Regions from separate parts of the Olleya sp. Ti.3.14 genome, predicted to be linked through region 1. Evidence: riboswitches for the same ligand, from Rfam matches in the RefSeq annotation. Region 1 holds a riboswitch; the other holds the start of a gene.
The links. Region 1 has a riboswitch for S-adenosylmethionine ahead of V6251_RS00695 (Na+/H+ antiporter NhaC family protein). Riboswitches for the same ligand answer to the same signal wherever they lie in the genome.
Positions count from the first base shown of each region.

Region 2: it holds a riboswitch for S-adenosylmethionine, as region 1 does, so the genes downstream of both, V6251_RS05770 (O-acetylhomoserine aminocarboxypropyltransferase/cysteine synthase family protein) here and V6251_RS00695 (Na+/H+ antiporter NhaC family protein) in region 1, are expected to answer to the same signal.

Region 1 is NZ_JBAKAO010000001.1:144,569-151,188, reverse strand. It holds gene V6251_RS00700 (hypothetical protein) at 317-1,030, shown strand; SAM-I-IV-variant riboswitch at 1,215-1,313, shown strand; gene V6251_RS00695 (Na+/H+ antiporter NhaC family protein) at 1,362-2,663, shown strand; gene V6251_RS00690 (TetR/AcrR family transcriptional regulator) at 2,781-3,365, shown strand; gene V6251_RS00685 (NAD(P)H-binding protein) at 3,367-4,032, shown strand; gene V6251_RS00680 (NAD(P)H-dependent oxidoreductase) at 4,049-4,681, shown strand; gene V6251_RS00675 (NADP-dependent oxidoreductase) at 4,706-5,701, shown strand; gene V6251_RS00670 (iron-containing alcohol dehydrogenase) at 5,723-6,620, shown strand, end outside.
Region 2 is NZ_JBAKAO010000002.1:353,618-360,237, reverse strand. It holds gene V6251_RS05780 (alpha/beta fold hydrolase) at 1-137, opposite strand, end outside; gene V6251_RS05775 (OsmC family protein) at 139-591, opposite strand; gene V6251_RS05770 (O-acetylhomoserine aminocarboxypropyltransferase/cysteine synthase family protein) at 685-1,977, opposite strand; SAM riboswitch class I at 2,099-2,222, opposite strand; gene V6251_RS05765 (phosphoenolpyruvate carboxylase) at 2,451-5,030, opposite strand; gene metK (methionine adenosyltransferase) at 5,378-6,620, shown strand, end outside.

The sequences.
Region 1 (6,620 bases):
TATTTAGGAGCGCGAATTTAAACGATATAATTGTACAATACAACGATTATCTATTCTAAAGCTTGCATTTTACAATATAATTAAGACCAGAATATAAATTTGAGTTTAATAGAAATTGATACGAATGAATATATTATGGCTCAAACCCATAAAACTGACTTACATACTTTGATTGCCATTATTTTTGAAAGTAATTGACATCAAAAATATTGCAAACTATAAAACTATTTAATTTTAGACTGATTATAAATTAAAAAAACCGGAGTAAGTTGATTAACATTTAATTATATTTGAAAGTAATCTGCTACATTTTGTAATGTTTAAAATTAAATCTTCTTTTTTTGACATCGTTTTTTTTATTGCTGTAATAGCAGCATTGATTATGAGTGTTTCACTTACGTCAAGAAAAGATTTGATTTATATCTCTCCTATAGTTATTCTAATATTAATTTTTAAATATGTAAGTATTACTAAAAAGAAAGCTGATCCTAAATTTTTACTAGCATTTTTAGCCTTTCTTATTCTAAATATAATAAGTTTTTATAATTATAATAAATATTTTAATGCCATTAGTTTACTAACATCAGGTTACCTTGTACTTTTTACTTTGATTTTGAAAAAGTATTTAATAAAAAGTAAATTAAAATCTTTTTTATCATTATCTGTTATACTTGGCGTTTTTTTAGTTGGATATGTTATTTATGCAGTGGTAGATTTATTGATTGATCAAATTCCGAATTATAACATAATATTCATGTTTATTTGTGCGTTGTGCTTATTTATTTATGCGATCACTTTTGCTATGATTTATATTAGTGATAATTACGCTACTGGTACAATTTTGTTAGCCTCAGGTGTAGCCACAATTTTCAACCTAGGCTTATCTCCAATCAATGAATATTTTCATTATAACGAAATTTTCACCTTATTAATATTGTTTTGTCATTATTTGTCGCTTTATCTTTTTATGACATTTATTTTAAAAACTAAAGTTGTCAAAGATAATGATGTGTCTAGTAAATATTTTTAATTATAAATAACTGTTTTTAAAACTGTTAAATAATTCAATCTAACTAATCACTTCATATAATCAGACTTGTAAAAACAGTAGTTTTTAATCAGGTTTTCAACATAATTTATTACTTATATTTTTACAAATTTTAACGTATTTTAATATTTTGGTATGGCTTTATGCTATACATTTGCCAACTTAAATTAATTATCAAGAATCTCAATAAAAGGAGATAGCAACCTGCAATAACAAGCAAGGTGCTAAATAGATAAGCCAATTAATTGGAACAAATGTTAACTCATACTTCTTTTTACTTGTTGCTATTTCCTTTTAAAAATGAAAAGGAAACATGGCAAATTCAAAAACAATTACTCCAAAATTTTCAGCGTTAATACCACTATTCGTATTTGTATTTACGTTTTTAGGTGTTGGAATCTATCAAAACGATTTTTACGCATTACCAGCTCCAATTGCTGTTATAGTAGGTATAATTGTGGCATTTTTAATGTTTAAACAATCCATAACCTCTAAAATAAATACGCTGCTTAAAGGTTGTGGTGATGATAAAATATTAACCATGTGCCTAATCTATTTATTGGCTGGTGCATTTGCAACTATAACTAAGGCTACTGGAAGTGTAGACGCTATTGTAAATCTTGGACTGGATTATATTGCTATACAATACATCTATTTTGGCGTGTTTATAATAGCAGGTTTTTTATCTGTATCTACAGGTACATCTGTTGGTGCAATAGTTGCATTAGCTCCAATTGTGATTGGTTTTGCAGACAAAAGCAATGTAGATTTAGGGATATTATGTGGTGCATTACTAGGTGGTAGTATGTTTGGAGATAATCTTTCGGTAATATCAGACACAACTATTGCAGCTACACAGTCATTAGGCTGTAAAATGAGTGACAAGTTTAAGCAAAATATTAAAATCGCTTTACCTGCAGCTTTAATTACTATAGGTATTTTAATTATACAAGGTTTTGGATTAAAAGCTGTGCCGACAAATGCTGTAACCTACACCTACTCCATTATTAAAATCACGCCTTATCTATTGGTTATCCTACTTTCTATTATTGGTATAAATGTATTTGTAACATTGCTATTAGGCGTTATTGCTGGTGGACTATTAGGAATTATTTATGGAGATTTCACATTAATAGAGTCTACTAAAATCGCATACAATGGTTTTACCAGTATGACCGAAATCTTTTTGTTATCTCTATTAACAGGTGGATTAGCTGCTTTGGTGGAAAAAAATGGAGGGATAAACTATATTCTTAGTAAAATTAAAAATTTAATTCAAAGTAAACGCTCTGCACAACTAGGTATTGCTGCATTGGTTGGTACAATTAATATGGCTATTGCTAATAATACAGTTTCTATTATAATAGCTGGTCCAATCGCAAAAACAATCAACGATCAATATCATTTGGACAACAAAAAAACAGCTTCTATTTTAGATATTTTTGCTTGTATTATTCAAGGAATCTTGCCTTATGGTGCACAAGTATTAATGATACTTAGTTTTGCAAACGGTAAAATTGATTATCTAGATTTAGTTTCAAATACCTGGTATTTAGCGTTGTTATTCATTTATACAATCATTTATATTAGCTTTAAGCCTTTACGTATACGCTAGTGTTACTATGATTTAATCTTATGGTTTTATAATTAAATCATCATAAATTAAATCTTTGTTAAAAAAAAAGAATGAACATTCATTTTTGTATATCTTTGCATCAGAATTAGAACAAAAATGGCAAAACTTCAAAAAAGTATAGATAAACGTAACGCATTGGTAAAGGCGACAATCGAGTTGGTTAACAACAACGGTTTTCATGCAACACCAATGAGTAAAATAGCAAAAATGGCTAACGTCTCACCTGCTACAATCTATTTGTATTTTGAAAATAAACAAGATTTAGTAAATAAGACTTACGTCGAAGTTAAAGCAGACTATACAAAATATGCTTTTGAGACTTATAAAGAAGATATGCCTATTGAAGCTGGCTTTAAACTAATCTGGAATCGTATTGCAGACTTTAAATTAAAAGAAAGTGAAAACGCTATGTTTTTAGCACAATGTGATAACACACCAATGATTGACGAGATAAGCAGACAAGAAGGTATAAAACACTTACAGCCACTGCTAGACCTTTGGGAACGCGGAAGACAAGAAGGAATTATTAAACCTTTATCTGATTATTTACTGTACGCCTATGCTATAAATCCATTATCGTTTTTAATGATTACTCAAAAACGTGGTGTTTTTCAATTAGATAAAGCCCATTTAGAAGAAGCCTATCAATCTGCTTGGAGCAGTATAAAAGTGTGTCAATAAAATGAATAAAACAGCAATAATATTAGGAGCAACAGGTTTAACTGGAGGAATTTTACTTCAAAAATTAATTGAAGACAAAGATTATTCAAGTATCAAATTATTTTCACGATCAAAAATAGAGGGATTACCTAGCAAAGTAACTCAGTATATAGGAGATTTATTAAAACTAGAAGATTTTAAAGACGATTTTACTGCACATCAAGTGTTTTGTTGCATTGGGACAACTAAAAGTAAAACACCAGATAAATCACTTTACAAAAAAATAGATTACGGGATTCCGGTTTCTGCTGCAAAGCTTGCTAAAACTAATGGTATAGATACATTTTTAGTTATATCTGCAATGGGAGCCAATGCAAAAAGTAATATATTTTACAATAAAACTAAAGGCGAAATGGAGCAAGATGTCCTAAATCAAGATATCAACCGGACCTTTATTTTAAGACCTTCATTAATTGGAGGAAAACGCGAAGAGAGACGCACACTTGAAAAAATAGGAATCTCAATTTTTGAATTATTAAAACCACTATTTATAGGCTCCTTAAAAAAATATAAAATTATTCAACCAGAAACCATTGCACAAACCATGTTAAACTTAGCTAATAGCACTAATCATGCTAATACTATTATAACATCAGACGCAATACAACGTATTACAAAAAACAACTAAAATAAAAATTAAAACTATGGAATTATTAGACAAATTAAATTGGAGATATGCTGCTAAGGCAATGAATGGTAAAGTCGTACCAGAAGAAAAAGTAGAACGTATTTTAGAAGCTGCACGCTTAGCTCCTACGTCATCAGGTTTACAGCCTTTTGAAATATTTGTTGTAAAAAATCAAGACATTAAAGAGCAAATTAGACCAATTGCTTGGAATCAATCTGTAATTACAGACTGTTCTCACCTTTTAGTATTTGCTGCTTGGGACCATTATACACCAGAACGTATTAATTATATGTTTGATTTAACCAATGACATTCGTGGTTTTAAAAACGAAGGTTGGGAAAATTACCGACAAATGTTATTAAGTATGTATCCTCAAAAAGATCCAGAAGAAAACTTTATTCACGCATCAAAACAAGCTTACATTGCTTTTACGGAGGCTTTAACTGCTGCAGCTTTTGAAGGTGTAGACGCAACGCCTTTAGAAGGTTTTGAGCCAGATGCTGTAGATAAAATTTTAGGCTTACGCGAAAAAGGATTACGTAGTGCAGTATTATTACCAATTGGTTACAGAAAAGAAGATGAAGATTGGTTAGTAAATCTGGTTAAGGTTAGAAGACCTATGGATGAGATTGTAACCGTTATTGAATAACATAAAACTTAAATGAAATTGAATATGAAAACGATAGTATTAAAAAGCAGACCTGAAGGACAACCTACACTTTCTAATTTTGAATTTGTGGAAGACAATAAATCGTTAACCATAGCTGATGGAGAGATTTTATTAGAATCAGCTTATGTATCTGTAGATCCTTATTTAAGAGGACGCATGAGCGAGGCAAAATCTTACGTTCCACCTTTTAAGTTAAACGAGCCTGTACACTCTGGTGTTGTGGCTAAAGTTTTAGAATCTAAAAACGATAATTTTCAAGTTGGAGATTACGTTTCTGGTATGCTAAACTGGTCTACACAACAAGTGTCTGATGGTGAAGGTTTAAATAAAGTAGATCCAGAAAAAGCACCTTTAAGCACCTATTTAGGTGTTTTAGGTATGACAGGTTTAACTGCGTATTTGGGCTTAAATGAAATAGGAAAACCTAAAGCAGGCGAAACTATTGTGGTTTCTGGAGCTGCAGGAGCTGTTGGTAGTGTAGTTGGACAAATAGCAAAAATACTAGGTTTACGCGTTATTGGTATTGCTGGTACAGATGAAAAAATCGAGATGCTAAAAAGTAAATTCGGCTTTGATGAAGGTATCAATTATAATACCACTAAAGATATGAAATCTGCAATTGCAGAAGCTGCACCAAACGGAGTTGATGTGTATTTTGATAATGTTGGAGGACCAATTTCGGATGCTGTAATGTTTAGTATTAATCAATTCGCAAGAATCATTATTTGTGGTGCCATTTCAGTATATAATAATACTGAATTGCCTACTGGATTAAGCGTACAACCTTTTTTAGTTAAAAACAGTGCTTTAATGCAAGGCTTTATTGTTAGTAATTATGCCGAAAAATTCCCAGAAGCCATCCAAAAATTATCAGGTTGGTTAGCTGAAGAAAAATTAACCTATACCGAAACTATTGTTGATGGTTTTGATAATATTCCTCAAGCTTTTATCGATTTATTTGAAGGTAAAAACAAAGGGAAAATGATTGTAAAAATATAATAACCAAAAAAGAAAAAGAAGATGAACAATTTTGAATTTAAAAATCCTACCAAAATTATTTTTGGAAAGGATACCATAGAAAAATTAAAAGAAGAAATTCCAACAGATGCTAAAGTATTATTGCTTTATGGTGGAGGAAGTATCAAGAAAAACGGAATTTACGACCAAGTAAAATCCGCTTTAGCAGAAGTTGATGTCACTGAGTTTGGAGGTATTCCTGCAAATCCAGAATATGCAACTCTAATGGAGGCTTTAAAAGTAATTAAAAATGAAAATATTACGTATTTACTTGCAGTTGGTGGTGGCTCTGTAATTGATGGAACCAAATTTTTATCTGCAGCTGCTGTTTACGATGGTGATACACCTTGGGATATTTTAACTAAAAATATCAGAACAGAAAAAGGAATGCCATTTGGAACTGTGTTAACCTTACCAGCAACAGGATCCGAAATGAATTCTGGAGCAGTAATTACACGTGAAGAAACTAAAGAAAAGCTTGCAATGGGTGGACCTGGATTATTTCCTGAGTTTTCAATATTAGATCCTCAAGTAATTACCTCTATTCCAGAACGTCAATTAGCCAATGGATTAACTGATGCGTTTACACACGTGTTAGAACAATACATGACCTATCCAATTGGTGCGTTACTACAAGACCGCTTTGCCGAAAGCATTTTACAAACACTAATAGAGGTTGCTCCTAAAGTATTAAAAGATCCAACAGACTATAAAGCAGCTTCAAACTTTATGTGGAGTTGTACTATGGCTTTAAATGGTTTAATACAAAAAGGTGTACCAACAGATTGGGCTGTTCACGCAATGGGTCACGAGTTAACAGCTATGTTTGGTATTGATCACGCACGTACTTTAGCTGTAATTGCTCCAAGTCACTACAAGTTTAATTTTGAATCTAAAAAGG
Region 2 (6,620 bases), on a different contig from region 1:
GTAAGCGCATGATTAACCAATATAATTGGTGCTGTATGTAATGGTCTGCCAAATAATTGGTAAGACAACTTAATATCTGATGTCTTACCATTATTGTTAACAAACTCAGGGATATTTATATATTTTAAATTCTCCATTTTACTTTAAACTATATTCTTTTTCAACAGCTATTTTTATTGGCGTTTTATTGGACAAATTGTCTCTTACAGGACAACGTGCCTCAACAATCTCTAACCATTTTGCAAGTGTTTCTATACTTGCATCTGTTTTAGGGATTAGGTTTAGTTCTATTGTTTTAAAACCAGCACGCTCGTCTTGCGAGATTCCTAAGAATTTATTTGGATTGATTTGTCCTGAAACTTCGATATCAAGTTTTTCTATTTTAAAACCAAGCTCTTTTGCTACTAGGTGTCCAACTACATTTACGCAACCTGCAAAACCTGCTAAAATATACTCGACAGGATTTGGACCTTGATCTGTTCCATTTAACGTATCTGGTTCATCAACCACTAATTTAAACTGTCTAGCTTGTCCTATAAATTGAGTAGCAGAAGTACTGTTTCCTGTTACTGTAAATTTTAAATCACTCATATTTTATTGCATTAGAAATAACCATCACACTTTAAAATGGCAACTAAAAAGTGTGACGTTATTTCGGGTTAAATAATTAAAATTAAATTAGGCTTAAGCTAAAACGATTTTATTGACGACAGCAAAGGCTTCTTTTAAATCTGCTTTTAAATCGTCTATATTTTCTATTCCAACAGACAATCTGATTAAGTCTTTTGTAACTCCTGTGGCTTGTTGCGCTTCATCACTTAGTTGTTGATGCGTTGTACTTGCTGGATGAATAATTAGTGATTTAGTGTCACCAATATTAGCCAATAGTGAAAATAACTTAGTCGTATCTGCTATTTTTTTAGCCGATTCAAAACCACCTTCAACTCCAAATGTCACCACACCACTTTGTCCTTTAGGTAAATATTTTTTAGCTAACGTATTGTATCTGCTAGTTTGCAGTCCTGGATAATTTACCCAAGTTACTTCTGGCTGTTCTTGTAACCATTTAGCTAATTGTAAAGCATTTTGAGAGTGTTTTAAAATTCTTAATTCTAAGGTTTCTAATCCTTGAATAATCTGAAATGCATTAAAAGGACTTAAAGCGCCACCATAATCACGTAAACCTTCAATTCTTACCTTTGCAATAAATGCTGCTGGTCCAATAACATCACTATAGACTAAACCATGGTATCCAGCAGAAGGCTCTGTAAATTCTGGAAACTTACCATTAGTCCAGTCAAAAGTTCCTGCATCTATAATGATACCACCTAAAGAAGTTCCGTTACCTGTAATATATTTTGTAAGCGAATGGATGACTATATTTGCTCCATATTCAATTGGATTTAACAAGTAAGGTGTCGCTACTGTATTATCCACAATTAATGGCACTTTATGGGCTTTTGCATATTTAGAAATAGCCTCTAAATCCAATACATCCAATTTTGGATTACCCAAAGACTCTACAAATACAGCTCTTGTATTTTCTTGAGCTGCTTTACTAAAATTTTCCGGATCTGAAGGATCTACAAATGTGGTTGTAATACCATGTCTTGGTAAGGTTACGCTTAATAGATTATAGGTACCACCATACAAACTACTAGAAGCCACAATATGATCTCCTGCTTTTAATAAGGTTAATAATGTTGTAGAAATGGCAGCTGTTCCGGAAGCAGTTGCTACTGCTGCAATACCACCTTCTAGAGCTGCAATACGTTGTTCTAAAACATCATTTGTTGGATTATTTAAACGTGTATAAATAAATCCAGGGACAGACAGATTAAAGCGTCCTGCTGCGTCATCCGAATCGTCAAAAACGTATGAAGTAGTTTGATAAATAGGAACTGCTCTTGTCCCTCCTGTTTTAGCAGTGTCATGTCCTGCGTGTAATGCTTGTGTTGCAAATTTTTGAGTACTCATTTTTCTAATTTTTGAGTTAATAAATAAATTAAACCAAAAGTCAAATAAGCTTCGTTTGAAGCATACTTAATAGAAAAATGTTAAAAAGAAAAATACTAACTACAGATGAGTAATTAGTTTTTAGTTATCTATCCAATGTATCGATTAATGAATCGAAAATTAAGTAGAATTTAGCACCTTCTTAGTAAGTCTAAGGGTTGCTAAGGCTTCAATGGGTCTAATCCCTCCACCTTTCTTGATAACATTTCAGTAAGTTTTTGAACTTTGTGAGTACAAATATTGCAAAATAAATATTTTAGAAACAAACAAAACGGAATAATTTTCTAAAAAATTAACTTTTTATTAATTAAACAGAAAATAATTCATATAATATTAAAATAAACAGATTAATATTCTGTTATATTTAAAAATAGCAAGTTCAAAAAAATTTAAACTTGCTATTTAAAGTTATATTAAATGTTAATTGGTTATAATTAAGCCGAATTACGACTCGCATTTATATTACCAAATAACGATCGTGTTACTAATTTTTCATAAACAGCAATCAAATCGGTGTCTTTTACATCTGCTTTTTCTAATTCCTGAATTTGTTTTAAAGCATATTGTTGTATTGTTAATAGTGGCAATACAATAGATTCTCTAACCCTAATTGAGGCTTTACCTGATGGCTCTTCTTCCATTAAGTCTGTATAACCTGTTAATTTTAAAATCAATCTTTTTGTTGTTAAATACTCGGTATGTATAACATTCCAAAAGGCACCATATTCTGGATCATCACTCATGTATTTAGTCAAATCAAAAAACGATTTTGATAAGGACATCATACTGTTTTCAATTAATGTTCTAAAAAAGCTAGAGGTTTTAAATAAGTTTTGCGCTTTTTCAAATTCGCCAGCATCTTCGTAATGTTTTAAAGCAGTACCAACACCAAAAAATCCTGGTACATTTTGTTTTAATTGACTCCAAGATCCTACAAATGGGATAGCTCTTAAATCTTCAAACACTAAGCCTTCTGCTTTACCACGTTTGGAAGGTCTGCTTCCAATATTAGTTTTTGCGTAATATTTAAGTGTACTCATATGCTCTAAATATGAGATAAATTTTGGATGGTTTTTAAAATCTACATACGCTTGGTAACTTAGGTTTGCTAAATTATCCATAACAACTCTGTTTTCCGGAACCATGCGTAAATCCGTATCACTTAAACTATTATATATACCAGAACTTATTAATTGCTCTAAGTTATATTGTGAAGAATCTAAAGTACCAAAATTAGAACTAATAGTTTGTCCTTGGATGGTTAATTGCACTTCTTTATCCTCTATAGTTGGTCCTAATGACGCATAAAAATTGTGTGTTTTACCACCACCTCTTGCTGGTGGTCCACCACGACCATCAAAAAATATGACAGTTACATCATATTTTCTAGAGATAGCTGTTAGACGTTCTTTTGCTTTATAAATAGCCCAATTAGCCATTAAATAACCTCCATCTTTAGTTCCGTCACTAAAGCCTAACATAATAGTTTGCTTATTTCCTCTAGATTTTAAGTGTTTAGCATAAGCAGGATTTATATATAAATCCTCCATTACTATATGTGCATTTTCTAAATCTGTAATAGTTTCAAAAAGAGGTCCAATATCAACCGTAAGCTTATCATTAAATGCTACAACTTTAAGCATTGCAAATAACTGCATAACATTTAAAGTGGTTTGATTATTACTAATAATATAACGGTTTGCAGCCAACTCTCCATTAGTTTCCTGAATAGATTTTAAAGCCTTAATAGTATTTAGTGCTTTTAGGGTTTCTTCATCTTTAATTAAAGCTAAATCCACAGTTCCTTTAACCTCCGATAATACTTTAACCTGTTCTGCTTCCGTTAAATCATGATAGTTACTAGGTATATCCTTGCTTCCGTTTGCAATCATACTATCCACCATTGTTATAAAAATTGAATGATGCACTCTACTATCTTGACGTATATCTAAGCTTGAAAAATGAAAACCAAATAAATGAATTTTGTTAAGTAAACTAGTTACTTCGGTAACGTAAAGCGATTGATGCTGATCAATTATAATTTGTCTGATGGCTTTTAATTCTGAAACAAATTCGTTTAAAGTTAAACTTGATTCTTCATGAAGCACTTTTTTATATAACTGTGTTTCTATATGTGATATACGCGCTTCAACACCTTGAAAGGTTAATTTACGTTTTAATTTTCTGACGTCTTTATGGTAATTTTTAATAATAGTTTCATGCAGTCTAGTTGCTACTTTAACTGTAATTTCTGGTGTAACAAATGGATTACCATCTCTGTCTCCTCCTGGCCAAAAACCAATATTAATTATATCGTTATCTATATGTTTTCCATCAAAAATGTTTTGTTGGATGTAATCATATATTTTTCCGAAAGACTCATAAAACACATTTTCTAGATACCAGATTAAGCTAACCGCTTCATCGTAAGGTGTTGGTTTTTCATGTTTAAAAAATGGTGTTTTTCCTAATTGCGCTAACAAATCATTTATACGAAGTAAGTCGTTTTCTCTAACTGCTTCTGTCAAGTCTGTGATAATTCCTAAAACAGTACCAGGATAAAATTGTGTTGGATGTGCTGTTAAGACGATTCTAACTTTAAATTCTTCTAAATAATGACGTAACTTATCTAGCTTTCCTTCTGCAGCAGCACTTTCTTTTAAACTTCTAAGTGTACCAATTCCGTCCATATTATTAACAATCGGGAAAGCAGCATCCTCTATTGCATCAAATAACACCACTTGTCTTTCTATATATTGAATAAACCTAAACAACAAATCTATCTTGGATTTGTCTGAACGTCTAGCTTGATATTTTTTAAAAAACGTATCTACAATAACGGTTGGATTATGACCATCTTCAAACCCATTTTTGCATGTTTCATGAAACAATGGTAATAAAACACCTGTTTTAGTAATTGTATCAAAAGGAAGGGTCATAAAAATACCATTGTATATTTGATATTTAGACAATACGTTTTGATTGAAACGCGTTAACTTAGGCTGTAAAGGCATAATTTTTATTTTTAGATAAGTTATAAAGTTAATGAACAATAGGTGACTTTGATAAAATGATTGAAATTTTTAGGAATTATTAACTAATAGCACTGCTTTGTATGAATTACATAATTAAATGTTCATATTTTGATTTTCACTAAATGTAATTATGATTGGCAATTCCATCAATTAACTATTTTTAACGGTATGTTTTGATAAAAACTACTTTATTTTCTTACTTTTGCTGCTCAATAAATTAGAGGACGGATTTGACTGATTGCAACCTCATTAAAAAATGCTAAAGGCAGTGTAAACTTCCTTAGACGCTTTCGTCAAATCTATTATATACATTTTAAAAAACAAATATGGCGTATTTATTTACATCAGAGAGTGTGTCTGAAGGACACCCAGACAAAGTAGCAGATCAAATTAGTGATGCTTTAATAGATAATTTTTTAGCATTTGACAAAGACAGTAAGGTTGCTTGCGAAACTTTAGTAACAACAGGACAAGTTGTTTTAGCTGGAGAGGTTAAATCTAACACGTATTTAGACGTACAACAAATAGCAAGAGACACCATTAATAAGATTGGATATACTAAAAGTGAGTATATGTTTGATGGTAATTCTTGTGGTGTTTTTAGTGCAATACATGAGCAATCGGACGATATTAATCGTGGTGTTGACAGAGCTAGCAAAGAAGAGCAAGGTGCTGGTGACCAAGGTATGATGTTTGGTTATGCAACGCGCGAAACGGAAAACTACATGCCTTTAGCTTTAGATTTATCTCATAAAATCTTAATTGAATTAGCTGAGTTACGTCGCGAAAGCAAGGACATTACTTATTTAAGACCTGACTCTAAAAGTCAAGTTACTATTGAGTATAGTGATGATAATGTACCACAACGTATTGATGCAATTGTAGTATCAACTCAGCATGACGATTTTGACGCTAACGATGAGGTGATGTTATCTAAAATTAGAAAAGACATTGTCGAGATATTAATACCTAGAGTCGTTGCTAAATTACCAGAAGCGACACAAGCATTATTTAATGACGACATTAAATACCACATTAATCCAACAGGAAAATTTGTTATTGGTGGACCTCATGGTGATACAGGATTAACAGGACGTAAGATTATTGTTGATACTTACGGAGGAAAAGGAGCCCATGGTGGTGGTGCCTTTTCAGGAAAAGATCCAAGTAAAGTTGATAGAAGTGCTGCTTATGCGACAAGACATATTGCTAAAAACTTAGTTGCAGCAGGCGTTGCTGATGAAATTTTAGTACAAGTATCATACGCAATTGGTGTTGTTGAGCCAATGGGAATTTTTGTAGACACATACGGAACTTGTCCATTTAATATGACTGATGGAGAAATTGCACAAAAAATATCGAAGATATTTGACATGCGTCCATCTGCTATTGAAGACCGTTTAAAATTACGTAATCCAATGTATAGCGAAACAGCTGCTTATGGACATATGGGAAGACAAAACGAAACCGTGTCTAAAACATTTTCTAGACCAAATGGAGGAGACATTACTTTAGATGTTGAATTATTTACTTGGGAAAAATTAAACTTCGTAGATGAAGTAAAAGCTG